DNA from 3 places in the Pseudomonas sp. RC3H12 genome. Region 3 is predicted to be linked to each of the others. Evidence: riboswitches for the same ligand, from Rfam matches in the RefSeq annotation. Region 3 holds a riboswitch; each other region holds the start of a gene.

Region 1 (8,018 bases), 340 kb from region 3:
TCGGCAAGACCCACCTGAGCTATGCCCAGGGCGCTTCGGCCGAGGTGGTGGCGATGTGCACCATCGGTGCGGCGGATATGTTCGGCCTGCCGGTATCGACCACCCATGTGCTGAGTTCGGGGGTGGCCGGGACCATGGTGGCCAATGGCTCGGGGATTCAACGCAAGACGCTGGTCAACCTGCTGATGGCCTGGGTGCTGACATTGCCGGCGGCAATGGTGCTGGCGGGGTGCTTGTACTGGTTGCTGAACCAGATCCTCTGAGGATGTGCGACGGGGGCTGCCGCGCAGCCCCCGACGAGGTCATGCCGGAATCTTCAGGCCTCGCTGCACGGCCGGGCGCTCGAGGAACCGCGCCAGCACCCGCTGCACTTCCTTGAACGTGTCGAATTCCACCAGCTCCCGCGCGTTGTAGCGCTCCACCAGGTTACGCACCCAGGGGAAGATGGCGATATCGGCGATGCTGTATGCATCGACCATCCACTCCCGCCCTTGCAGGTGGCGGTCGAGCACCGCCAGCAGGCGCTTGGACTCATTGACGTAGCGGTCACGGGGACGTTTGTCCTCATACTCCTTGCCCGCGAAGAAATGGAAGAACCCCACCTGGCCGAACATCGGCCCGATGCCGCCCATCTGGAACATCAGCCACTGCAGGGTCTGGTAGCGCTGGGCCGGGTCCTGGCTCAGCAACTGGCCGCTCTTCTCGGCCAGGTACTGCAGGATCGCCCCCGACTCGAACAAGGGCAACGGCTGGCCCCCCGGCCCATTGGGATCGAGGATCGCCGGGATCTTGTTGTTGGCGCTCAGGGAGATGAACGCGGGGCTCAACTGATCCTCGGTTTCGAAGCTGACCTTGTGCACCTCGTAGGGCAGGCCGATTTCCTCGAGCATGATCGAGACCTTGACCCCGTTGGGCGTGGCCAGCGAGTACAGTTGCAGACGCTCGGGGTGTCGCGCCGGCCATTTGCCGGTGATGGGGAATGCGGAAAGTTCGGTCATGGGGTGCCTTCGCGTTGGGAGCCTTCAATCTAGATGATCTTCGGCCATCCTGACCATCACCCAGTCGCGGTGCCGCTCGTCGCCGCAAGGGAAGATCGCCTCGCCCACCTTGCGAAAGCCGTTGCGCTGATAGAAACCGATCGCCCGAGCGTTCAGCTCATTAACTGTCAGGCGCGCCTGGCCATCGACCTGGGCCAGGGTGGTGGCGAGCAACAATTGCGCGGCGCCGGTGCCATGGGCGCAGGGTAGTACATAGCAGCGGGAGATTTCCGCCAGTTGATCGGCTTCGGCAATGCCCAGCTTGCCGGGCGCCAGGTCGAGCATGCTGTAGCCCAGCACCTGGCCATCCCGTTCGACCACCAGCAACCGCTTGTGCGGGTGCTCCAGGTGCGCCTGGAAATGTTCGGGCTGGAGATGGTGGGCGATGTAGTGTTGCTGGGCGCTGACCGCGCTATCGGGCGGGCTGGCCAGGGCGAAGGTCGCCTGGCCGACAAGGCTCAGGGCCACGCAGTCTTCGTCACGGGCCGGGCGAATCTGGTAGGGCATGGCAACATCCTGTCGGGCAGCCGGGTCACGTTCGACAATGCCAGCCCCACCCCATCGGTGCAAGTTCAGGCGTCGCCATGGGCCTGGCGCTTGAGCTTCTCGGTGTCGACCCGCACAAATACCGAATCGGCGGTGACAGTCAGTACATCCCCGGCCCAGACCTCGCAGATCACCCGGGTCTTGCGCCCCAGCTCGCCCTCGACCCGAGCCTTGAGCAGCAGTTCGACGCCCATGGGCGTGGGCTTGAGGTAGGTCAGGCCAAGCTGGCCGGTGACGCAGTCGATACGTGGCAAGGTGCCAGGTTCGCGGCCTTCGGCACGGTAGTGACAGGCCATGGCGGTCCAGTTGGAGTGGCAGTCGACCAGCATGGCCAGCAGGCCACCGTAGACCAGGCCGGGCCAGCCGGTGAAAGTCGGGTCGGGGGTATGCCGGCACGACAGGTGGATGCCGTCGGCGTCCCAGTGGCTCTGCACATGCAGGCCGCTGGGGTGGGAACAGCCGCAGCCGTAGCAGATGCCTTCGGGGGCGGCGAGTTGTTGCAGGGACAGGGCGTGCTCGGTCATACGCGTCCTTGGCTTGTTGGTGTTGGATAAGGAGGCTGGCTGCCGATGGTAGCGCCCTGCGCGGCCTGCGCCAATGCACGAGGCCTGGCCGCAGACAATACCTGCCTGACGGCAACCGCTCTGAACCGCGATTCAGCAAGATTCAGCCCACCCATCCAGACGATTGACTCCCTGCCCGTTCGGTGGTCAGATGCGCGCCAGTTTCAGGTGCCCTGCGCCGCCGCGCGCAAGGTGAAACGGGAAGCCGGTGAGTCGATACCACGACAAGTCCGGCGCTGCCCCCGCAACGGTAAGCGAGCGAACCCTTCGACAGACCACTGTGCACACGCATGGGAAGGTGAAGGCTTCACGACCCTCGCAAGCCCGGAGACCGGCCTGAGGCTTCACTTGGCAACCCGCGGTGGGCGGGCGCAGGCCGGTATTCGCGTGCGCGCCTGCGCGCGCTTCGCCGTTGCGTGTTTTCCACCGGGATCCATTCTTTCCTGCAGCAGTGGAACGACATGTCCCGTATCAACAAGCTTCACACCCTGGCGGCCTGCCTGGCCGTGTCCCTGCCGGCGCTGGCCGACGAGCAGCCCAGCCCTGCGCTCACCCTGCCCTCCACGGCGATCACCGACAGCCGCGACCCGCAGACCGTCGACCTGGCCACCCCCACCCAAGCCGGTTCACGCCTGAACCTCAGTGCCCTGGAAACCCCGGCGAGCACCAGCAGCATCACCGCCGCGCAAATCCAGCAGCGCAACAACACCACGGTGCAGGATGCCGTGACCCGCTCGCCGGGCATCACCTTCATCGGTACCCCTGGCGATGGCGGCACCGGCTTGTCGGCGCGCGGTTTCACGGGCCAGAGTTCGGTGATGACCCTGTTCGACGGGGCGCGCCTGTACGCCGGCGCCGGCACCCTCACCTACCCGGTCGATCCCTGGATGGTCGAGCGTATCGATGTGATCCGTGGGCCTGCCTCGGTGCTGTATGGCGAGGGCGCTACGGGGGCTGTGGTCAACGTGATCCCGAAAAAGCCCTTCAGCGGTGATATCCGCAACCACCTGCGCCTGGGCTACGGCTCCTGGGACCGCCAGCAACTGGGCCTGGACAGCGGCGGCAGTCTGAGCGAGCGCCTGAGCTACCGCGCCACCCTGAACCAGCAGGCAGGCAACGGCTGGGTCGACCGCACCGATTCGCGCAGCCTGGCGTTTTCCGGCGCACTGCGCTTCGATGCCAGTGACGACCTGAGCTTCACCTTGTCCCACGAACGCGGCGACGCACAACCTGCCAACTACTACGGCACGCCGCTGATCGACGGCCATCTGCGCAGCAGCGTGCGCAACAAGAACTACAACGTCAGCAATGACCAGCAGCGCTACCACGATGAGTGGACACGGCTGACCAGCGACTGGAACATCAGCGACAGCATCAGCGCCAGCAACCAGCTGTACTACATCAAAAGCCGTCGCCACTGGCGCAATGCCGAGGAATACGCCTGGGATGCCGGTGTGATCCAGCGCCGCAGTTTCCTGGAGATCAAGCACAACCAGGAGCAGATCGGCGACCGCCAGAGCTTCACCTTCGATCACTCGCTGTTCGGCCTGGCCAGCAAGACCGTGGTGGGCGCCGAGTACAACAAGATCCGCTTCAACATCGACAGCAACTCACCCTATGAGGATGGCTACACCGACCCGCTCGACCCTTGGCGGCCGGCGCCCGGCGGGTTCCACAGTGCCGATCCGACGCGCCCGCAGACGCTGTCGAAAACCAGCACCTTCTCGCTGTTCGCCGAAAACCGCACGCAACTGACCGAGCGCCTGTCGCTGGTCACCGGCATACGCCGCGACCAGAACCACATCGACCGCAACGACCTGGTGAAGGACACTCGCGAAGACCAGAGCCTGCGTGGCGGCAACTGGCGCGCCGGCCTGGTGTACGCGCTGACTGACGATCTGTCGGTGTACGGCCAGTACTCCACCAGCGAGGATGGTGTCGGTGACCTGCTGACCCTGCGCCCGGAGCAACGCCTTGAACTGACCGAAGCCAAGCAGACCGAATTCGGCCTCAAGCAACGGTTCTGGGACGGACGCGGCGAATGGACGTTGGCGGCCTACCACATCGTCAAGAAGAAGCTGCCGGTGTACGACGTGGTCTCCAAGCGCAGCCAGCAGGCAGGCCAACAGACCTCCGATGGCCTGGAGGCAAGCCTGGAGCTGGCACTGGGCAATCAATGGCAACTGTCGGGCAACGCAGCCTTGGTGCGCGCCAAGTACGATGACTTCACTCAGCTCAGCCGAGGCGTTTCCTACGACCGGTCTGGCAACCACCCTCAGGACGTCCCACGTCGAACCGCCAACCTGTGGCTGAGCAAAGGCTTCGGGCAAAGCGTCGACACCGGTATTGGCCTGCGCTACGTAGACGCCCGCTATACCAGCGCCGCCAATGACCAACGCGTGCCGGGCTACACCGTGGTCGATGCCAACATCGGCTGGCAGGTGCTACCCGACGTGCGCCTGGGCCTGCAGGTGAACAACCTGTTCGATCGCGAGTACGCCCAGTCGAGCTACAGCGGCGAACAGTGGCTGCTGGGCGCACCGCGCTCGTATTTCGCCACGGTGGACTACAGCTTCTAGGTCGGCCAGGTAACAGCGTGGGAGCGGGCTTGGCCCGCTCCCACAAGAGCCCAGGTCTGACGGCCATCGCGTCGTGCTTGAACATCATCGCGCCACCTGCTCGACTAGGGCCTACGCCCCGTCCACAAGCAGCGCGCCATGACCGACATCCCGCAAATTCCCGCAGCGCCCGTGCACGCGCTTGACCAGCCGCGCACCTTGCTGTTCCTCGCCTACCCGCAGATGGGCCTGCTCGACCTCAGCGGCGCGCAGACGGTGTTCTGGGCCGCGACCAAGGCCCGCGCCGCGCGCGGCCTGCCCGGCTACCGGGTGGTCACTGCCAGCCTCGAAGGGGGCCTGGTGGCCACCGCCGAGGGCCTGGCCGTCGCCACCGAGCCACTGGCGCCCTGGCTGCACGAGCCCTTCGACACGCTGGTCGTGCCCGGCGCCCCGGAGATCGTCCGCACCCTCCCCGATCACGCCGAGCTGGTCGCCTGGCTGGCCCAGGCCGCCCAACGCGCCCGACGTACCGCTTCGGTATGCAGCGGTACCTTTCTGCTGGCCGCCGCTGGCCTGCTTGATGGCCGCCGGGCCGCCACCCACTGGGCGATGTGCGATGCCCTGCACCGACGCTTCCCGGCCATCGAGGTGGATGCCGAATCGATCTTCGTGCAGCAGGATCAGGTGTGGACTTCGGCCGGCGTCAGCGCCGGCATCGACCTGGCGCTGGCCCTGGTCGAGGCCGACTGCGGCCGCGAGGTGGCCATGCAGGTGGCCCGCGAATTGGTGGTGTTCCTCAAGCGCCCCGGCGGCCAGGCGCAGTTCAGCGAACTGCTCAAGGCCCAGGGCGAGGACAGCGACGCCTTCGAGGCCCTGCACCTATGGCTCAGCGAGCACCTGGGCGACCCGCGGCTGACGGTCGAGCGGCTGGCCGAGCAGGCGCGCATGAGCCTGCGCAACTTCACCCGGGTGTACAAGCACAAGACCGGCCGCACCCCGGCCAAGGCCATCGAGGTGTTCCGCCTGGAGGCGGCGCGCCGCTTGCTGGAAAACTCCGACCAGCATATCGAGCAGGTCGCCCGCCAGTGCGGGTTCGGCAGCGAGGAGCGTATGCGCCTGGCGTTCCAGCGCCACCTGGCGGTAACCCCGCGAGACTATAGGGCGCGCTTCGCCCGCAGCGTGCCGCTGGCCGAAATCCAGGGTTCTTTGGCCTAGGGGCAAACCGAGGGGGCGCTTAGCATCTGCACCACGCCTGTCGGGCCGCAATCCAGGCTCACCCCCAAGGCGTACCCTTTTTCCACTGCCGCAGCGACAACATCCATAATCGCGGCATCCAGGAGCCCCTCATGAAACAGATCCTGATCATTGGCGCAGGCTTCGCCGGGCTGTGGAGCGCCCTCGGCGCCGCCCGCCTGCTCGACCTGCACAAACGCGACGACGTGCTGATCACCGTGCTCGCCCCCCAGGCGGAGCTGCACATCCGCCCACGCTTCTACGAACCCGACGTACACACCATGGCCGCTCCCTTGCAGGCGGTGTTCGACGCGGTCAACGTGCGCTTCGTCAAAGGCACGGCCTACCACATCGACCAGGCCAGCCAGGAGGTGGCCTATCGGCAGACGGGTGGTATCGAGGCCAAGCTGGGTTACGACCGCCTGATCATGGCCTGCGGCAGCCTGCTCAACCGCCCGGCGCTGGCAGGCTTCGACCAGCACGCCTTCGATGTCGACAAGATCGACTCGGCCACCCGCCTGGAAGAACACCTCAAGTCCCTGGCCGCCCGCCCCGACAGCCCCGCACGCAATACCGTGGTGGTGGCCGGTGGCGGCTTCACCGGCATCGAGACCGCCACCGAGCTGCCCAGCCGGTTGCGAGCGATCCTGGGCGACAAGGTCAAGCCGCGCATCGTCGTGGTCGACCGCGGCGCGAAGATCGGCGCCGCCCTGGGCGACGGCATTCGCCCGGCCATCGAACAGGCATCGGCGGCGCTGGGGATCGAGTGGATCTGCGGCGCCACGGTGGCCTCGGTGGATGGCGGCGGCGTGCTGCTGGACAACGGTGAACGCATCGCCGCCAACACCGTTGTTTGGACCGTGGGCTTCAAGGCCAACCCACTGACCGAGCAGATCAGCGGCGAACGCGACCGCCAGGGCCGCCTGCATGTGGATGGCAACCTCAAGGTCATCGGCAACCCGACGGTGTACGCCGCGGGCGATGTGGCCTACGCTGCCTGCGACGAGGTTGGCAACTTCGCAGTGATGTCCTGCCAGCATGCCATTCCGCTGGGCCGCTACGCTGGCAACAATGCCGCCGCCGAGCTGATCGGCGTGGCACCGATGACCTACAGCCAGCCCAAGTACGTCACCTGCCTGGACTTGGGCGCCTGGGGCGCTGTGTACACCGAAGGCTGGGAGCGCACCGTTTCGCCGCCGACGGACAAGGCCGAGGCCAAGCAGCTCAAGCAGCAGATCAATTCGGTATGGATCTATCCGCCGGCGGCTGACCGCGCGGCAGCGCTGGCGGCAGCCGATCCGTTGATCCCGGTGGCCTGACGGTACATCTGCGCGCGCCTACAGGGCATCTCGAGTACCCACGATGATGCCCTGCTCACGCAACTGCCTCAGCATCTGCAGCCCTTGCTGCAGGTGCTGACTCCCCAGCGCCCGCAAGCGCTCGCGCCCGGTACCGGGCAAGCCCACCAGCAGCTGCCAGGCCAAAGGCGCCAACCGGGCGAAGCGTACCTGCAGGTTGGCGTCGCGGTACACCAGCAACAAGGTGGGCTGCTCCGGCGCCTCGTCGGGTTGATACTCGGGACCGATGCGCTCCACCGGCCAGCGGTAGGCCAGCACCCGCGCCACGCACGACAGCAGCGGCTCGCCGACCAGCAGGTCGCCGTCCGGGTCGTGCGGCGGATCCTCGGCGTCGCTCAGGTACAGCTGCGCTTCGATCCATTCGTAGTGCGCCAGCTCCAGCTGCCAGGGAGCGTCCGGCGCGACGCCCTGCAGGTAGTCGATGAAGGCTTCGGCTACTTCGGTGAACAGCGGCGTCTGGCTACGGTAATGGGCGTAGAAGTCACGCACCCGGGCATGCCAGCGCTGATCGCCAAGGGTCCGGCGCATCACTGGGAAACTGCCGGCCAGCAGCCCTTCGATGGCGCCGTAGAACAGTTCGCGGTAGACCTTCAGGCGCCGCGCCTCGATCCCGGGCGGCGGCGGGTTGCCGACCGGGTCGCGCAGGTGGCGGGCCAGGGTGAACTGCTGGTGGCGCAGGGTTTCGATCATGGTCTTACGCTCCATGGGCACGTTGCACGTCGC
Region 2 (8,018 bases), 100 kb from region 3:
CAGGCGCAACGCCTTCAACGGCTGCTCAGCCCATTGCGCCGGCAACTCGGCGCAGCATCCCGCCGGCAAGGCCGGCAGGTGGGCCAGGCGCTCGGCCGTGGTCAGCTTGGGGTAGCCGACATACAGCATGACCACTCCGGAGACGAACCACAGCGCCATGAACAGGCACGCGACGATGCCCAGCCAGCGATGCCACAGGTACAGCTGGCGTTTCAGGCCCATCAGTAGCGCCACTGCACAGCGACTTCCAAGCTGCGCGGCTCACCCAGGTAGTACTGGGTGTTGGTCTGGTGGATGAAGCGGGCGTAGACCTCGTCGGTGAGGTTGCGCAGGCGGGCGCTGAGTTGCACGTGCTGGTCCAGGTCGTGGGTCATCGACAGTCCGTAGACGGTGTACGAAGGCACCCACTGGGTGTTGGCGGTGTTGGCGTAGACCGCCGAGACGTAGCGGGCGTCGGCGCCGACCTGCCAGCCCGGCGCCAGGTCGTAGGTCAGCCAGAGGTTGGCCACCCGGTCGGGGATGTTCACCGGGTTCTTGCCCTTGCGCGAGTACACCACGCCGCCGATGGTCTCGTTGAACTCGTCGTATTCGGCGTTGACCCAGCTGAAGTTGCCCGCCGCCAGCAGTTTGGGCGTGACCTTGAACGACGCCGCCAACTCGATGCCGGTGGAGGTTTGCTGGCCGGCCTGCTCGGTGGTGTTGGGCACGGTCGAGGAGGGCACCGAGATGTTCTTGCGCACGATGCGGTAGGCCGCCGCGGTGGCCGAGCCGCGCCCGTCGAGGAAGTCGAACTTGCTGCCCACTTCCACCTGCCTGCCGGTGCTCAGGTCGAAGTCGCCGACCTGGCTGAGCGAGGCGCCGGTAAGCGAGCCCCCTGGCGGCTCGGCCGAGGTGCTGTACTGGGTGTAAAGGCTGACATTGGAGGTCAGGTCATAGACCAGCCCCAGGCGCCCGGTGAAGGCATCCCAGCGCCGATTCAGCTTGGCCCGGGTCACGTGGTCGACCACGTCGAAGTCGATATGGTCGTAGCGCAGCGCGGTGACCAGCGACAGCTGGTTGGTCAGGCGGGTACGGTTTTCGACGAAGCCCGCAGTGGTGTCGGTGGTGGTGCTGCGCCCCTTGGCGCGTGGAGCGTCCATGCCAGGGATGTCGAGGAAGTGGTCGGGCTGGAAACCGTTGGGATCGATGCTGTCGAACGCGCCCTTGGACAACGGGTAGGCGGTCTGCTGGTTGCGGTTGTAGTCCATACCGAACGCCCAGTCGCTGGCCAGGCCGAACAGCTGGCCCTGGTGGGTCAGCTCGACGCGGTTACCGTTGACCTCCTGGTCGTGGCGCTGGCGGTAGCCGCCGGAGCGGGCGATGGCGGTGTTGCCGGGGTTGTAGCGGTACACCTCGAGGTTGCGGTAATCGCGCTGGCCGTTGTAGTGGTAGAAGGTGTTGCGCAACTGGTTGCTGTCGTCGATGCGGTAGTCGGTGATCGAGCGCAGCCAGCGGGTGCGCTGCTCGTAGCGGCCGTCCTCGACGTTGTAGTTGTCGAAACGGTGATGCTTGTCGATGTGCAGGGTGCCGCTGGCCGGTTGCAGCACCGGCGCGCCCCAGTAGGGGCTGTCTTCCTTCTCTTCGAGGTACTCGATGGCCAGGGTGTGCGACAGCTGGTCGTTGATGTCGCTGAGCAGCGAGAAGGCCAGGTTGCCTGCCCCGTTCTCCTGGCGGTCGATATAGCCATTGGTGCTGGTGCGGCTGTAGTCGAGCCGCGCGTAGTGGCGTGGGCCGTCACCGCTGTTGAGCGCCTTGTTGAAGCCGACCGAGGTTTCCATCGTGTCGTAGCGCCCGTAGCTGACGCGGCCCTCGAAGGTGTCCTCGTCGCGGTTGGCCAGTTTGGTGATCATGTTCAGGCTGCCGCCCACGGCGCCGCTGCCGTTGAGGAACGACGACGGCCCGCCGAGCAGTTCGACACGGTCGTAGATCCATGCCCCGACCGGGCGCCCGGCGGCGCCGTACTGCAGGTTGATGCCGTTGAACAGCTGGCTGACCTGGGCGCCGTTGAAGCCGCGATACGACACGTAGCCGCCCCAGCCGGGCGGTGCCGAGGCGTTGACTCCGGGCAGCGCATTGGCGGCGTCCTGGAAGTTGCGCGCGCCGATGCGCTGCATGGTCTTGCGGTCGGCGACGCTGACCGAGGCGGGGTTCTCGCGGGCGCTGAGGTTCAGGCGTGAGCCGCTTTCGATGGGCCGGTCGAGGTCGAGGCTGGTCGCCTCCTTGGCTTGGTCGGCCGTGGCCGTGACGTTGCTGGCGGGCAGGGTGAGGGTGTCGTCCTGCGCCCAGGCGCAGGTTGCGCTGCCAACGAGCAGCGCCAGAGTGGTCATGCGGAACATGCAAGGCTTCCTGGCTGAAATCGGTGAGCGCACGCCCGCTGCCGATCAGGCAGTTCGAGGGCGTGGCGATGTCAGAACGCGAGAAGCGAAGCGGGGGAGGCGCGGGGGTTGACCAGTGGCCAGCGCTGCTTGGGCAGCCGTGGCGCGGGTTGTCTGGGTAAGGGTTTGCTCGACTCCCCGGCGAGCAGGGCCAGCAAGCCGAAGAACACCGCCAGCAGGATGGCGCTGAACAGGCTGGCGATCACGCAGTCGCCGCCGGCAGGCAGCACCGGGTCGGTGATGTCCTGGTCGCCCTTGAACACGCCGCTGCTGTCGGCCGCGCACCAGGCGGCGTCATCCAGGCCGGCCAGGCGCAAGCCTGCCATCTGTCCATGGCCCATGGCGCACAGCAACGAGCCGAACAGGATGCTGAAATACAGCACCCAGGCGACTTGCGATCGTGTGTGGCGGGCCAGCTTCATCGGCAAAGCTCGAAGGGAATGGGAATAGATTGGGCGTGCGGATTCTACAACTTTTGACACATCTGCCTAGAGTGATTGGCAGATAAAAAACACGCGAAACGATTCACCGGCCTTTGCTTGACGCCCCTTGCCCCAAGGTGTTCAGATGCCGACCGATTTCAGGTGTCCCATGCCGCCGCGCATGGGGTGAAACGGGAAACCGGTACGCGCTTCGCGCCAGTCCGGTGCTGCCCCCGCAACGGTATGCAAGTGATGCCTTCGACAGACCACTGTGGCCCGCGCGTCATGGGAAGGTGAAGACATCTTGTCTTGCGAGCCCGGAGACCGGCCTGGAATGTTGTAGGCAAACTCCTGCGGTGGGCGGGCATGGGCCGGTATTGGCGTGTGCGCGATCCGTGCTCCTGCGTGCTTCTGCGAAAGTCACTTTCGAGAAGAGCATGATTGCTGTGATTCACTCCCGACGTCGTTTCCCCAAGGCCCGGACTTTGTTCCTGGGCTGCCTGGCCAGCCCCCTGGCACTGGCCGAAAACACCCCCCTGATCCTCGACCAGCAGATCGTCGCCGCGCCGTCGGTGGAGTCGACCACGGTCGCCGCCATGGCCCAGTACGGCAGCAAGGTCGAGATCGTCAGCCGCGAGCAGATCGAGCGCGCCGGCCCCGGCGCCGACATCACCCGGGTGATGCAGATGTTCATCCCCGGCTTCTACGTCGCGCCGAAGAACGGCCCGTTCGACTACGGCACCTACTCGCTGCTCGGCGGGCGCAATGACGACACCCTGATCCTGCTCGACGGTGTACGCCTGAACAACCGCCTGTACGGCGGCCTGTACCTGGACACCCTGCCGGCCAACGCGGTGGAGCGCATCGAGGTGCTCAAGGGCGGCCAGAGCCTGTTGTTCGGCACCCAGGCCGTGGCGGGAGTGATCAACATCGTCACCCGCAGCCCGCAACGCCGTCAGGCTTCAGGTGAGGTCAACCTGGGCCTGGACAGCTTCGCCGGCAGCAGCAAGGACGCCCGCGTCGAGCGGATCTTCAGCAATGGCTTCGGCGACCTGGGCCTGCTGGCCTATGTCAGTCACAACGTCTCCGACGGTTACCAGCCGTTTCGCAACCGCGACTACAGCGGCAACGTCAGCGACAAGAAGCGCGGCTACGAGGTGACCACCTTCGGCGGCAAGGCGATCCAGGCCTTCGGTGACGATGCGCGGCTGGAGCTGTTCTACCAGTACACCGACGCCAACCTCGATTTCGCCCGACCGGTGAACAATTACAAGACCACCAATGACCGCGTGCAGCAGATCGCCACGGCTACCTTCGAACAGCGCATCAGCGAGCGCCTGAGCTACTTCGTCAAGGGCCACGTCAATGACTGGGACACCCGCTACACCCGCATCAACAACCGCGCCGACGGCTCCCGCGACGTGGTCAACCACAACGACTACTGGGGCTTCACCGATTGGGGCGTGCAGGCCGAGGGCAAGGCCGAACTCGACGGCGGCCACGTGCTGGTGTTCGGTTCCGACAACCAGTGGTTCAAGGGCCAGGACGACGTGCTGGTGATCGACGACGACAAGGCCCAGGCCAATGCGTTGTACGCCCAACTGCGGCCCAGGATCGAGGCCTTGCCCAACTGGCACCCTAGCCTCGGCCTGCGCCACGAGGCCATGAGCGGCGGCGACAGCGCCACCGTCGGCATGCTCACCTCGCTGTACGACCTGAACGACAACTGGCAACTGCGCGGCCAGTATGGCAGCGCCTACAAGCTGCCCAATGCCGAGCAGTTGTTCGTCAACGAGCCTGGCGACGAGGTCGGCAACCGTGACCTCAAGCCCGAGAAGAGCCGCAATGCCGAGCTTGGCCTGGATTACCACGGCCTGCTGCTGGAACGTGAATTCAGCGCCAGCGTCACCGTGTTCCGCCGCAAGATCACCGACTTGATCACCCTGGACGGCAGCCAGTGGGTCAACGGCCAGGGGCAGGTACAGATGCGTGGCTTCGAGGCCGATGCGCGTATCCAGCTTGACGATCAATGGAGCCTGCAGGCCGACATGACCCGCAACCTCACCGAGTCGCGCACCGGGGCAACGATCAACGACGTGCCGAGTTTCTTCGCCCGTTCGCGGCTCGGTTACGAATCGGCGGATCGCAGGTGGGGGGCCGGGGGCGCCATTCGCTATATCCGCGACGTGGTCAGCTCCAAAGGCGTCGACTACGGCCATTACTCGGTGGTCGACGCCGATGCTTATCGCTACCTGGACGGCGCCCGCCAGCACCGGCTGAGCCTGCTGGTGGAGAACCTGTTCGACCGCGACTATGTCACCAGTCGGGCGAGTAACGTTGACAATCTCGGGCGGCCGTTCACCAGCGAACTGCGCTACACCTACACCTTCTGAGGGGCGTGAGCATGGACTACCAGCGCGTGTTGTTCGTCGGCCCCGGCCTGGGTGGCGGCTCGGCGGCGGAAGCTTTTGGCGCCGAGATCCGTGACCTGCGTGGCCACGAGGCGGGCCGGGATATCGTCGACACCCTGGAGGGGTTCGACGGGCTCTGGGCGGTGATCCGCGAGGCCCTCGACCAGGGCGTGGAACGCCTGCTGGTGGTGGACCTGGAGCCCACCTCGGACAGCGCCTACCTGGACTGGCTGCGCGATGAGCTGGGGCGCGTGGCGCAAGGTCGGGCCGGCGTCTGGGTCACGGCCCAGGCCCTGGGGCGGCGCGGCCTGGATGCGCGAGTGGCCTGTGCCAGCATCGGCGAACCTGTCCGCCACCTGGCGTGCGACCAGGTCAACGCGGTGGCCAGCGACCCGGACTGGTCACGGGTGCCCGAGCATGCCCGCCAGGTGTTCCTCTGCACCGGCCCCCGCTGCGTGCGGCGCGGCGCCTTGCCGCTATGGAAACGCCTGCGCCGGCTGCTGCTGGAGCGTGCCCTGATCGAGACTCCGGGCGGCGTGCTGCTGACCCGCACCGGTTGCCAGTTTCCCTGCAACCTGGGGCCAGTGTTGACGGTGCATCCGGACGGCTGCTGGTATCGGGTACGTGATGATCGGGAGGTGGAGGAATTGGTGGAAACGCATCTAGAGGGCGCAAGGATCGCCGAAGGACTGTTGATCAAGGGAGGGGCGTGCGATGCGTAAAGCCTGGCTGCTGTCGCTGGCCTTGTGCTGTGGCACACCGGCCCTGGCCGACAGCTATCGCAACTGCGGGCAGGACTGGCAACGGCCCGCTGCGGCGCCTGCGCGTATCGTCGCCCTCAACCAGCACGCGGCCGACCTGCTGCTCGCCCTCGGCGCGGGGCCGTCGATGGTCGGGGTGGCCTACCTGGACGACAACGGCGCCGCCTACAAGCAGGGCCGCTACCAGGGTGTGCCGGTGATCGCCCGGGAGTATCCGGCCAGCGAAGTGTTGTACGCGCAAAGGCCGGATCTGGTGGTCGGCGGATTCGCCACGGCCTTTGGCGATGGGATCACCTCGCGCAGCAGATTGGCCGGCAACGGGATTGCCACCTACCTGCTCGAGTCGGCCTGTCACGGCCACTCGCTGGACTACTACGGCCATGTCCGGCGTGACCTGACTGTGCTTGGCGAGCTGTTGGGCAGACAGGCGAGGGCGCAGGCATTGATCGACGCGATGGAGACCGACCTGGCGCAGGCCAGGGCGATCGCACCCAGCGGCAAGCCACTGTCGGTGTTCTACCTCGACAGCGAGGTGCGGGGGCTGGACAGCGAGGGCGGACGTGGGTTTGTCACGCCGTTGCTGGCCGCCGCCGGGGCGCGCAATGTGCTTGCCGGGATAGACCAGTACCGCGTGACGATCAACCGCGAGGCGCTGCTGAGCAGCGACCCCGACGTGATCCTGCTGGCCGACGCCCTGTGGTCGCCGGCCAGCCGCAAGCGTCAGTTGCTGACCCGCGACCCGGTGCTCTCGAGCCTGCGGGCGGTGCGCGAGAATCGCATGATCGATATCCCGTTCACCCAACTGATGCCCACGCCGGCCAGCGGGCGGGTGGCCCTGGAACTGGCGCAGCGGCTCAGGGGGATGGCTGTTCCATAGCAGGCCCTTGAGCTGATCGCGAAGCCTGGCGCGGGAGCGGCTGTGCTACTCGCCGCTGACCAGCTGCCGCGCCAGCTGGTTGTGACGCTCCAATACCCGCGGCAAGTCGACGGTGGCGATGCGCCCGTCCTGAACCACCACGCGCCCGTTGATCACGCTGGTGTCAACATGGGTCGGGGTGCAGAACACCAGCGCCGCCAGCGGGTCGTGGAGGGCGCCGGCATAGGCCACATGGCCGAGGTCGAAGGCGACGAAGTCGGCGACCATGCCCGGTGCCAGGGCACCGATATCGTCACGGTTGAGCACCTTGGCACCACCCAGGGTGGCGATTTCCAGCGCTTCGCGGGCGGTCATCGCATCCGGGCCAAAGCCGACCCGTTGCAGCAGCAAGGCCTGGCGTACCTCGCCGATCATGCTGGCGCCGTCGTTGGATGCCGAACCATCGACCCCCAGCCCCACCGGCACGCCGTGGTCGCGCATCTTGCGGATCGGCGCTATGCCTGAGGCCAGGCGCATGTTCGAGCACGGGCAGTGGGCGACCCCGGTGCCGGTGCGGGCGAACAGCTCGATGCCGTGCTGGTCGAGCTGCACGCAGTGGGCATGCCAGACATCGTGGCCGACCCAACCCAGGTCCTCGGCGTACTCGGCCGGGGTCATGCCGAACTTCTCGCGGCTGTAGGCGATGTCGTTGACGTTCTCGGCCAGGTGGGTATGCAGCGACACGCCGTACTCCCGGGCCAGGACCGCCGCTTCGCGCATCAGGTCGCGGCTGACAGAGAACGGCGAGCAGGGCGCCACCACCACGCGCCGCATCGAGCCATGGCTGGCGTCGTGGTAATCCTCGATCAGACGCTGGGATTCCTTGAGGATGTCGCTTTCCTTTTCCACCACCGAGTCCGGCGGCAGGCCGCCCTGGCTGCGGCCGACGCTCATGCTGCCGCGAGCGGCGTGGAAGCGCATGCCGATTTCCTCGGCGGCGTGGATGCTGTCGTCGAGCTTGCAGCCGTTGGGGTAGATGTACAGGTGGTCGCTGGAGGTGGTGCAGCCCGAGAGGATCAGTTCGGCCATGGCCGTCTGGGTCGAGACCGCGATCATCTCCGGGGTCAGTCGCGCCCAGATCGGATAGAGGTTGG
Region 3 (8,018 bases):
AATTGCGGCTGAGCGGGGCCTGCGGCGAAGGTCGCCAGGGCCGGCTCGTCACCGTGCAGGCCGGCAATGCGCAGGCGGTGCTTGAACACCTGGTTGATGAAATAGCTGGCATTGATGTGCGAGCCAAGGGCGACATCGGCATCGCCGTTGGCCACGGCCTCCATCAGTTGCAGGGGGTTCTCCACCTCGACGGCCCGCAAATTGCCGTACTGCCGTTCGAGGCCTTCGCGCAAGGGTGAACCCCTCAGCAAGGCCACCCGTAGCCCTTGCAGCGGTTGCTTCGGATCGAGGGGCGCTGCATCCCGGCGGACCACCATCACCCGCGGGCTGATCATGTAGGGGCGGGTGTAGCGCAGGCGTTGGGCGCGGTGCTCGCCGTAACCGATGGCGCCGATCATGTCCGCCTTGCCCTGGGCGACCTGCTCGACCATGTCCTCGAATGACTCCGACTCGACCACCTTGAAGCGCAGGCCGGTGCTCAGGCCGATACGCTCCAGCAGGTTCAGGGCGATACCCCGAGGTTGCTGCTGGGCGTCGGTGAAGCTCAGGGGCGCCAGGGTGGTGTTGATCATCACGGTGATCTGCCGGTGTTGCGCGATCCAGTCGCGCTCCTCTTGAGTCAGGGCATCGAGGCGACGGTCAAGCAGCAGGCTGGTGCCGCCGCCAGCCCAGCGGCGCAGGATGTTCAGCCGTTCGCTGTCGGCGATGCGCCCCAGGGCCAGGTCGACCAGTTGCAGCAGGCGCTGGTTGTCCTGGGTCATGGCAAAGGCAAAGCTGCTGGCCGGGGCCTTGACGAAATGATCGACCTTGACCGTTTCCTGGAAACCTTTGGCAATTGCATAGTCGGTACTGATGGCGTCACCCAGGTAGGCGTCGGCCTGACCTAGGGCCACGGCGGCGACTCCGGCGAGGGTAGAGCGATAGAGGTTCAGCTGGACGCCGGGATAGAGGCGTCGCACCGCCTGCATGGGCAGGTAATGATCCACCATGGCCAGGCGCAGGCCGGCCAGATCGTCACCGTCGCGCAGGGGCTGGTCCTTGCGCGATACGATGACTGGCAGGTCATCGGCATAGGGCAGGCTGAGAGCCAGTTGTGCGTCGTTGGCCTCGAAGGCGTTGGAGCTGCCCAGCAGGTCGATTTCGCCAGCGCGCAGCGCATTCAGGGCCCGCTCGCGGCTTTGATAGCGACGCACCTCGACCGGCACGCCCAACTGCTCGCTGATCAGGCCGGCGTAGTCCGCGCTCAGGCCTTCGTAGTCGGACTGGCTGTTGTTGATGTCGAAGGGGGGGTAGTCGGGGCGCGAGCTGCCCAGCACCAGGCCTCCGCGCTCAGCAAGCCACTGTCGGTCGGCTGCCGCCAGCGTCAAGGGAGGCGCCGCGCTCAGGGCGCGGGCCAGCAGATGGCGAGTTTCGCTGTGCGGCTCACCCTGTACGGGCAAAGACGCCAGCATGGCCAGCAGCAGGCATAGCAGGGCGCCCTTGATCATGATTCAGGCGACGTTATTGCGTTTGGCCAGGTCGACCATTTCCACCAACGACTCGACCTTGAGCTTTTCCATGATACGGCCGCGGTAGGTGCTGATGGTCTTGGCGCTGAGGTTCATCTGCTCGCCGATCAGTTTGTTGCTCTGGCCGGCGCTGAGCCGGCGCAGCACTTCCATTTCACGGTTGGAAAGCAGTGCCAGGCGTTCGGTCTCGCTTTCCAGGGTATTGCTGTTGACCGCCATCTGCGGAAAGGTCGAGTAACCCTTGACCAGTGCCTTGAGGGCGAAGACCAGGGCATCGAGATCCTCGTCCTTGTTGACGAAGGCCGAGATGCCGGCGTCCATGCAGCGGCGCACGTAGAGGTCGGCGGGCTGGCCGGTCAGGGCCATGATCCGTGGGGGCGGGTCGATCAGCTTGAGGCGCTTGATCACTTCCATGCCGTCGAGGTCGGGCAGGCCGATGTCGAGGATAACCACATCGGCCTTGGTCTGCTCGGCCAGGCGGGCGGCCTCTTTGCCTTTGCCGGTTTCACCCACGACGGTGAAGCGTTCGCGTTCAAGCAGCATGCGTACGGCGAGTCGCACAATGTGGTGGTCATCGACCAACAGCACGGATGTCATTCAGGTCACTCCTGTCAAAGTGCAGCCCGCTTCCTGCGTTGAATTTCAGGCGCGGGCCGCGGACTTGCTGGGCAGCGCGCACCTTACGGACATTCAGGACCCTTGGTAATAGGCGAGTATAGGTGTGTTGAAAATCCCGCACCAAGCTGTAGAAAATTCCTACAAACAAGGTTTGGGTACAAGCGCTCAGCCGCAGGGGGCGTGCGGCTTGAGCACTCGCTGGGTGGAGGCGGGGTTGTTGCCCAGTACCTTGCCCACTCGAGTGGGGCGCATCACCAGTTGGCCGCCGCAGTTCGGGCAGCGGTCATGAAAATGCCGCTCGTTACAGGCACGACAGAAGGTGCACTCGAACGAACAGATCAGCGCATCCGGACTTTCGGGAGGGAGGTCGGTGTTACAGCATTCGCAGTTGGGACGCAGGTCGAGCATGGGCAGGGTTTCCATCCAGTTGGAAGGCCCAGTGTGCGCCGCCCACGCCCACTCGGCAATCGCTTCACGGGCCGGGGCGGTAGAGATGGGCGTGACCGGCGCGGTACAGGGCCGAGTCGGCGAACGGGGCATCGCCCAGGACATGACCGACGAGGATCAGCGCGGTACGCCGGAAGCCCTTGGCTGCCAGGCGCTCGACGATGTCCGCCAGGGTGCCCTTGACCCAATCCTGGTCTGGCCAGGTGGCACGATGGACCACGGCGATGGGGCAGTCGGCGCCATAGTGGGGCAGCAGTTGCTCGACGATTCGCGGCAGGTGGCGTACACCCAGGTGGATGGCCAGGGTGCTGCCATGGCGGGCCAGATCGGCCAGCTGTTCACCGGCCGGCATCGGCGAGTTGTCGCCGTAGCGGGTGAGGATCACCGTCTGCGCCACGTCCGGCAGTGTCAGCTCGCAACCCAGCAGCGCGGCGCTGGCGGCAGTGGCGGTGACTCCGGGGATGATCTGGTAATCGATGCCCGACTCACGCAGGTGGCGGATCTGTTCGCCGATGGCGCCGTACAGGCTAGGGTCGCCGCTGTGCACGCGGGCCACGTCCTGGCCGTTGGCATGGGCCTGGCGCATGGCCTCGATGATCTGCTCCAGGTGCAGCTCGGCGCTGTTGATGACGGTGTGTGCCTTATGCCCCTCGAGCACTGCAGCTGGTACCAGCGAGCCTGCGTAGATGATTACCGGGCACTGTCGGACAAGGCGCTGGCCCTTGACCGTGATCAGCTCGGGATCGCCGGGGCCGGCACCGATGAAATAGACCGTCATGGAGGTTCCTTGCAGGTAAAGAGGCGGATTATCCGCCGATGGCCAGGGCCAGGGTAGCGCCGCCGAGCGCTTGCCTTGGCACATGCAGGCGCGGCGCAACGCCGGTGCGGCCGGCCAGGGCCAGGGCTGCGCTTTCGGCGACACCCCAGCAGCCAGTCTGGGCGTACACCGTTGTCGAGCGCTGGCTGAGCAGCGCTTCGAAGGTCGACAAGTGGCTGCTGTCGAAGCAGATGAACTGCAACCCGAGCCGCTCGGCCAGTGCCAGCAGGCCGGGCTCGCGCGCCTTGGGTTCGATGCTGGCGATTGCCTTCAGCGCCGACAGGGGCAGGGCGTGGTTGGTCAGGGTCTGGCGCAGCAGCACCGCGAGCGTTTCGACCGGACAGCCACGGCGGCAACCAAAGCCGGCATACAACGCCGGCTGGGGAACAAGGTCGCGCATCAGTGCTGGCTGGAGCGGCGGAACAACCAGGCGCTGAGTAGGCCCAGGGCCAACCAGAACGCGGCGTTGGTCAGCCACGAAGCGATCTTGAACTGGGTCTCCAGCGCCTCGGGGGCCAGGCTTTCATGAACCGCTGGCTGTGGCGCGCCGATCAGGTGCGGGATCACCAGCAGGGCGACGCCGAGCACCTTGAACAGCCAGTGCTGGGCGAACACCAGCAACGCCAGGCCAGCGGCGGTGGCGGCGGCGGTGCCGATCCACCAGGTCTGGCGCTGGCCGAGGTCGGCGGCGGCGGTGCCAGGCAGTTCCGGTGGCAGGCCCAGGGTCGGCGCCAGGCAGAACACGGCGAAGCCCGCCAGGCCCCACAGTGCGCCGGTGGCCACGCGGCCCGGGGCGCGCAGGCTGTACAGTGCGGCGAGGATCAGGGCGAAGCCGACGGCGACCACGAGGTTGCCGCCCGTGGTGGACAGGATACGTTGCCAGCCATCTTCGGGCGCCCAGGCCTCGGCGCTGTGCTCATGGGGCGCTGCGGCCTCGCCATGTTCATGCTGTTCGACGGCGGGGGCGGCGGTTTCATAGGTTTCCGCCTGGAGAATCAACGGGGCGACCCAGAAGCTTTGCAGCAGGGTCAGCAGCAGGGCGGCGAGCAGGCCGCTGAAACCCGCGGTACGGGCGATGCGCGTGATCATGCGGGCGTACTCAGTGGCAAGGGAAGGCGGCGCTGTGGCGGGTGTCGTGGGCGGCGTTGTGCACCGCTTCGATGTGCGAGAAACCGGCGAAGTACACCAGGCACAGGCCCAGCAGGCTGGCGCCGATCGCGACGATCAGGCGCTGGCTGAGACTGACGGGGGTGGCGATACTGGGTTTGGCGTGGGTGATGGGCATGACGCGTTCCTCTGCTGCTTTTGTTGTGGCAACGGGCAGGCGCGACGCCCCCGGGCGCGGCTGGCCCAGGTGATACGACAGCGCCCGCCCACCGCGGGGTGTTCTGCAAGCATGTCAGGCCGGTCTCCGGGCTGGCGAGGTGGAGCGGGGCTCCATCGATCAAGCGCCACCTTCCCATGCCGCACGATGGGCACAGTGGTCTGGACGCTTCTCTCGCTTACCGTTGCGGGGGCAGCACCGGCCTTGTCGCCCTCTTCAAGGAGGCGCGACGCACCGGTTTCCCGTTTCACCCCCGTTGGGGGCACCTGAACGCAATGCGCTAGCAAATCACGGGGCCGGGCCTGCGTCAATCGCCGCGGCGGTTGACCGCCAGGCAGGCACTGCGTAGCCTTGCCGGTTCGAGGTTCCCGGGCGCTGGCCCGGGCTAAGACGGGAACGCGGTACAAGCCGCGGCTGCCCCCGCAACTGTAGGCACTGATGACGGATCGGCACAGCCACTGCGCACGCGCGGGAAGGCGCCATCCCACTGGCTTTGACGGCCGGCGGTGCAAGCCAGGAGACCTGCCTCGCAACGTTTTCGACTTTCAACCGGGCGGGGTGATCCGGTGGCGAACCCGCCAGGCCGACACGGGCCGTGGCTGTCGTCCTGCATGCCCGCGCCATTGCTGCCAAGGGCATCGCGACATGAAAACACTGGCCAAGCTTCCCGTCACCATCGTTACCGGCTTCCTCGGCTCGGGCAAGACCACCTTGCTGCGCCATATGCTCGACAACGCCCAGGGCCGCCGCATCGCGGTGATCGTCAACGAGTTCGGCGAGCTTGGCATCGATGGCGAAATCCTCAAGCAGTGCAGCATCGGCTGCTCCGAGGAAGAGGCCAACGGCCGCGTCTACGAGCTGGCCAACGGCTGCCTGTGCTGCACCGTGCAGGAGGAGTTCTTCCCGGTGATGCGCGAGCTGGTGGCGCGCCGCGGCGACCTCGACCATATCCTTATCGAAACCAGCGGCCTGGCCTTGCCCAAGCCGCTGGTACAGGCCTTCCAGTGGCCGGAAATCCGCAACGCCTGCACGGTCGACGCGGTGATCACCGTGGTCGACAGCCCGGCCGTGGCCGCCGGCACCTTTGCCGCCTACCCGGACCAGGTCGACGCCCAGCGCAAGCTCGACCCTAATCTCGACCATGAGTCGCCGCTGCACGAACTGTTCGCCGACCAACTGGGCAGCGCCGACCTGGTGGTACTGAACAAGGCCGACCTGATCGATGCCGAGGGCCTGGCCAAGGTCCGTGCCGAAGTGGCCGAGGAACTGCCGCCGGCGGTCAAGGTGATCGAGGCAAGCAGTGGTCGCCTGCCGCTGGAGGTGCTGCTGGGCGTGGGCGCCGAGTCCGAGGCGCATATCGATGGCCGCCGCACCCACCACGACAGCCATCACGACGGCGATGACCATGACGACCATGACCACGACGCCTTTGACTCGATCTCCATCGACCTGCCCGAGGCTGACGAAAGCCTGTTGCTCGATGCCTTGACGCAACTGGTCACCGAGTTTGGCATCCTGCGCGCCAAGGGCTTCGCCGCCATTCCCGGCAAGCCGATGCGCCTGCTGATCCAGGGCGTGGGCACCCGCTTCGACAAGCATTTCGACCGTGCATGGCGCAGCGAGGAGCCACGGATCACCCGCCTGGTGCTGATCGGCCAGGACCTGGACGCGACCCAGCTGGAAGCGCGCCTGCGCCAGGCCCTGGGCGCCTGACCCATGCACCTGCTGCGGACCCAGCCCGGCGGCTTTGTGCCGGACGACAGCATCGCCGACCTCGGCCAGACCCCCGCCGAACTGGTGATCCTCTGCAGCGGTGATTCACACCTGGCGCTGCTTGCCGAAACCGCCGAGCAGTTGCCGGCGGATTTCCCCAGTGTGCGCCTGGCCAATCCGATGCAGGTACAGAACCATGCCTCGGTCGACCTGTATGTCGACCAGGTGCTGCGCCATGCCAAGGTGATCCTGGTGTCGCTGCATGGCGGTGTCGGTTACTGGCGCTATGGTGTCGAACAACTGGTCGAGTTGGCCGCCCGTGGCGTACAGCTGATCCTGGTACCCGGCGACGACCGTCCCGACCCGGAGCTGACCGGCCTGGGCACGGTATGTGGGGAACAGGCCGAGCGCCTCTGGCATTTCCTGCGCCAGGGTGGCAAGGCCAATGCACTGAACCTGTTCAACTGCCTGGCCAGCCAGTGGCTGGGGCGCGCCTACCCCTGGGACGAGCCGCAGGCCTTGCCGCGCACGGTGGTCTATCACCCGGCCAAGGCCACCGCACGGCTCGAGGACTGGTACGCCGAATGGCATCCGGAGTACCCGGTGGCACCGCTGCTGTTCTACCGCTCCCACCTGCAGGCAGCCAACACCGCGTTCATCGATGTGTTCTGCCAGCGCCTGCAGGCTTGCGGCTTGAATCCGTTACCGATCGCCGTGGCCAGCCTCAAGGAACGCGCCTGCCTGGACCAGGTCGAGGCCTGGCTCGACGAAGTGCAGGCCGAGGTGGTGATCAACACCACAGGTTTTGCCCTGTCCAGCCCCGAACAGCCCAATCTGCGCCCATTGCGCCGCGATGTGCCGGTGTTGCAGGCGATCTGCGCCCAGGACAACCAGCCCGGCTGGGAGCAGAGCGAGCAGGGCCTCGGCGCCCGCGACCTGGCAATGCACATCGCCTTGCCCGAGCTGGACGGGCGCATCATCACCCGGCCGGTGAGCTTCAAGGACCTGGCTTGGCGCAGTGAGCGCAGCCAGTCCGACGTGGTCTGCTACCGCGCCCACCCCGAACGCATGGATTTCGTCGCCGAGCTGGCGCGGCGCTGGGTGACAATGGCGCGCCTGGACAACCAGGAGAAGCGTGTGGCCCTGGTGCTGGCCAACTACCCGACCCGCGACGGGCGCATCGGCAATGGTGTCGGCCTCGACACCCCAGGCGCCGCGTTGAATATCCTCAAGGTCCTGCAGGCGCAGGGTTATCCGGTAGCCGGCCTGCCCGACAGCGGCACCGAGTTGATCCACCAGTTGCTCGGCGGTGTCACCAACGACCTCGATCACCTTGACCAGCGCCCTTGCGCCCAGAGCCTGGCCCTGGCCGACTACCACAGCGCCTTCGCCGCGTTGCCCGAGGCCAACCAGCGCGCCGTGCTGGAGCGCTGGGGGCCGCCCGAGCAGGACCCGATGTTCCGCAGCGGGCGCATGATGGTCGCCGGCTTGCGCTACGGCCTGACCTTCGTCGGCATCCAGCCGGCGCGGGGCTACCAGGTGGACCACAGCGCCGTGTACCACGACCCGGACCTGGTGCCGCCGCACGGCT

What was found. Region 3 has a riboswitch for cobalamin ahead of cobW (cobalamin biosynthesis protein CobW). Riboswitches for the same ligand answer to the same signal wherever they lie in the genome.
Region 1: another riboswitch for cobalamin. It lies ahead of KHO27_RS12405 (TonB-dependent receptor); the one in region 3 lies ahead of cobW (cobalamin biosynthesis protein CobW).
Region 2: another riboswitch for cobalamin. It lies ahead of KHO27_RS10450 (TonB-dependent receptor plug domain-containing protein); the one in region 3 lies ahead of cobW (cobalamin biosynthesis protein CobW).

Annotation. Positions count from the first base shown of each region.
Region 1 covers NZ_CP075595.1:2,734,519-2,742,536, forward strand. Annotated here, with positions in the region: gene KHO27_RS12385 (inorganic phosphate transporter) at 1-263, shown strand, start outside; gene KHO27_RS12390 (glutathione S-transferase N-terminal domain-containing protein) at 303-998, opposite strand; gene KHO27_RS12395 (GNAT family N-acetyltransferase) at 1,023-1,544, opposite strand; gene KHO27_RS12400 (PaaI family thioesterase) at 1,610-2,107, opposite strand; cobalamin riboswitch at 2,296-2,500, shown strand; gene KHO27_RS12405 (TonB-dependent receptor) at 2,608-4,725, shown strand; gene KHO27_RS12410 (GlxA family transcriptional regulator) at 4,864-5,919, shown strand; gene KHO27_RS12415 (NAD(P)/FAD-dependent oxidoreductase) at 6,051-7,256, shown strand; gene KHO27_RS12420 (HvfC family RiPP maturation protein) at 7,275-7,985, opposite strand; gene KHO27_RS12425 (HvfB family MNIO-type RiPP peptide maturase) at 7,990-8,018, opposite strand, start outside.
Region 2 covers NZ_CP075595.1:2,288,092-2,296,109, reverse strand. Annotated here, with positions in the region: gene KHO27_RS10465 (PepSY domain-containing protein) at 1-216, opposite strand, end outside; gene KHO27_RS10460 (TonB-dependent receptor) at 222-2,375, opposite strand; gene KHO27_RS10455 (DUF2946 family protein) at 2,447-2,836, opposite strand; cobalamin riboswitch at 2,980-3,183, shown strand; gene KHO27_RS10450 (TonB-dependent receptor plug domain-containing protein) at 3,274-5,229, shown strand; gene KHO27_RS10445 ((2Fe-2S) ferredoxin domain-containing protein) at 5,241-5,969, shown strand; gene KHO27_RS10440 (ABC transporter substrate-binding protein) at 5,962-6,885, shown strand; gene KHO27_RS10435 (8-oxoguanine deaminase) at 6,931-8,018, opposite strand, start outside.
Region 3 covers NZ_CP075595.1:2,390,815-2,398,832, reverse strand. Annotated here, with positions in the region: gene KHO27_RS10915 (transporter substrate-binding domain-containing protein) at 1-1,487, opposite strand, end outside; gene KHO27_RS10910 (response regulator transcription factor) at 1,491-2,105, opposite strand; gene KHO27_RS10905 (DUF1272 domain-containing protein) at 2,292-2,534, opposite strand; gene cobM (precorrin-4 C(11)-methyltransferase) at 2,599-3,351, opposite strand; gene KHO27_RS10895 (cobalamin biosynthesis protein) at 3,380-3,790, opposite strand; gene KHO27_RS10890 (CbtA family protein) at 3,790-4,479, opposite strand; gene KHO27_RS10885 (CbtB domain-containing protein) at 4,490-4,675, opposite strand; cobalamin riboswitch at 4,776-4,998, opposite strand; cobalamin riboswitch at 5,060-5,258, shown strand; gene cobW (cobalamin biosynthesis protein CobW) at 5,360-6,427, shown strand; gene cobN (cobaltochelatase subunit CobN) at 6,431-8,018, shown strand, end outside.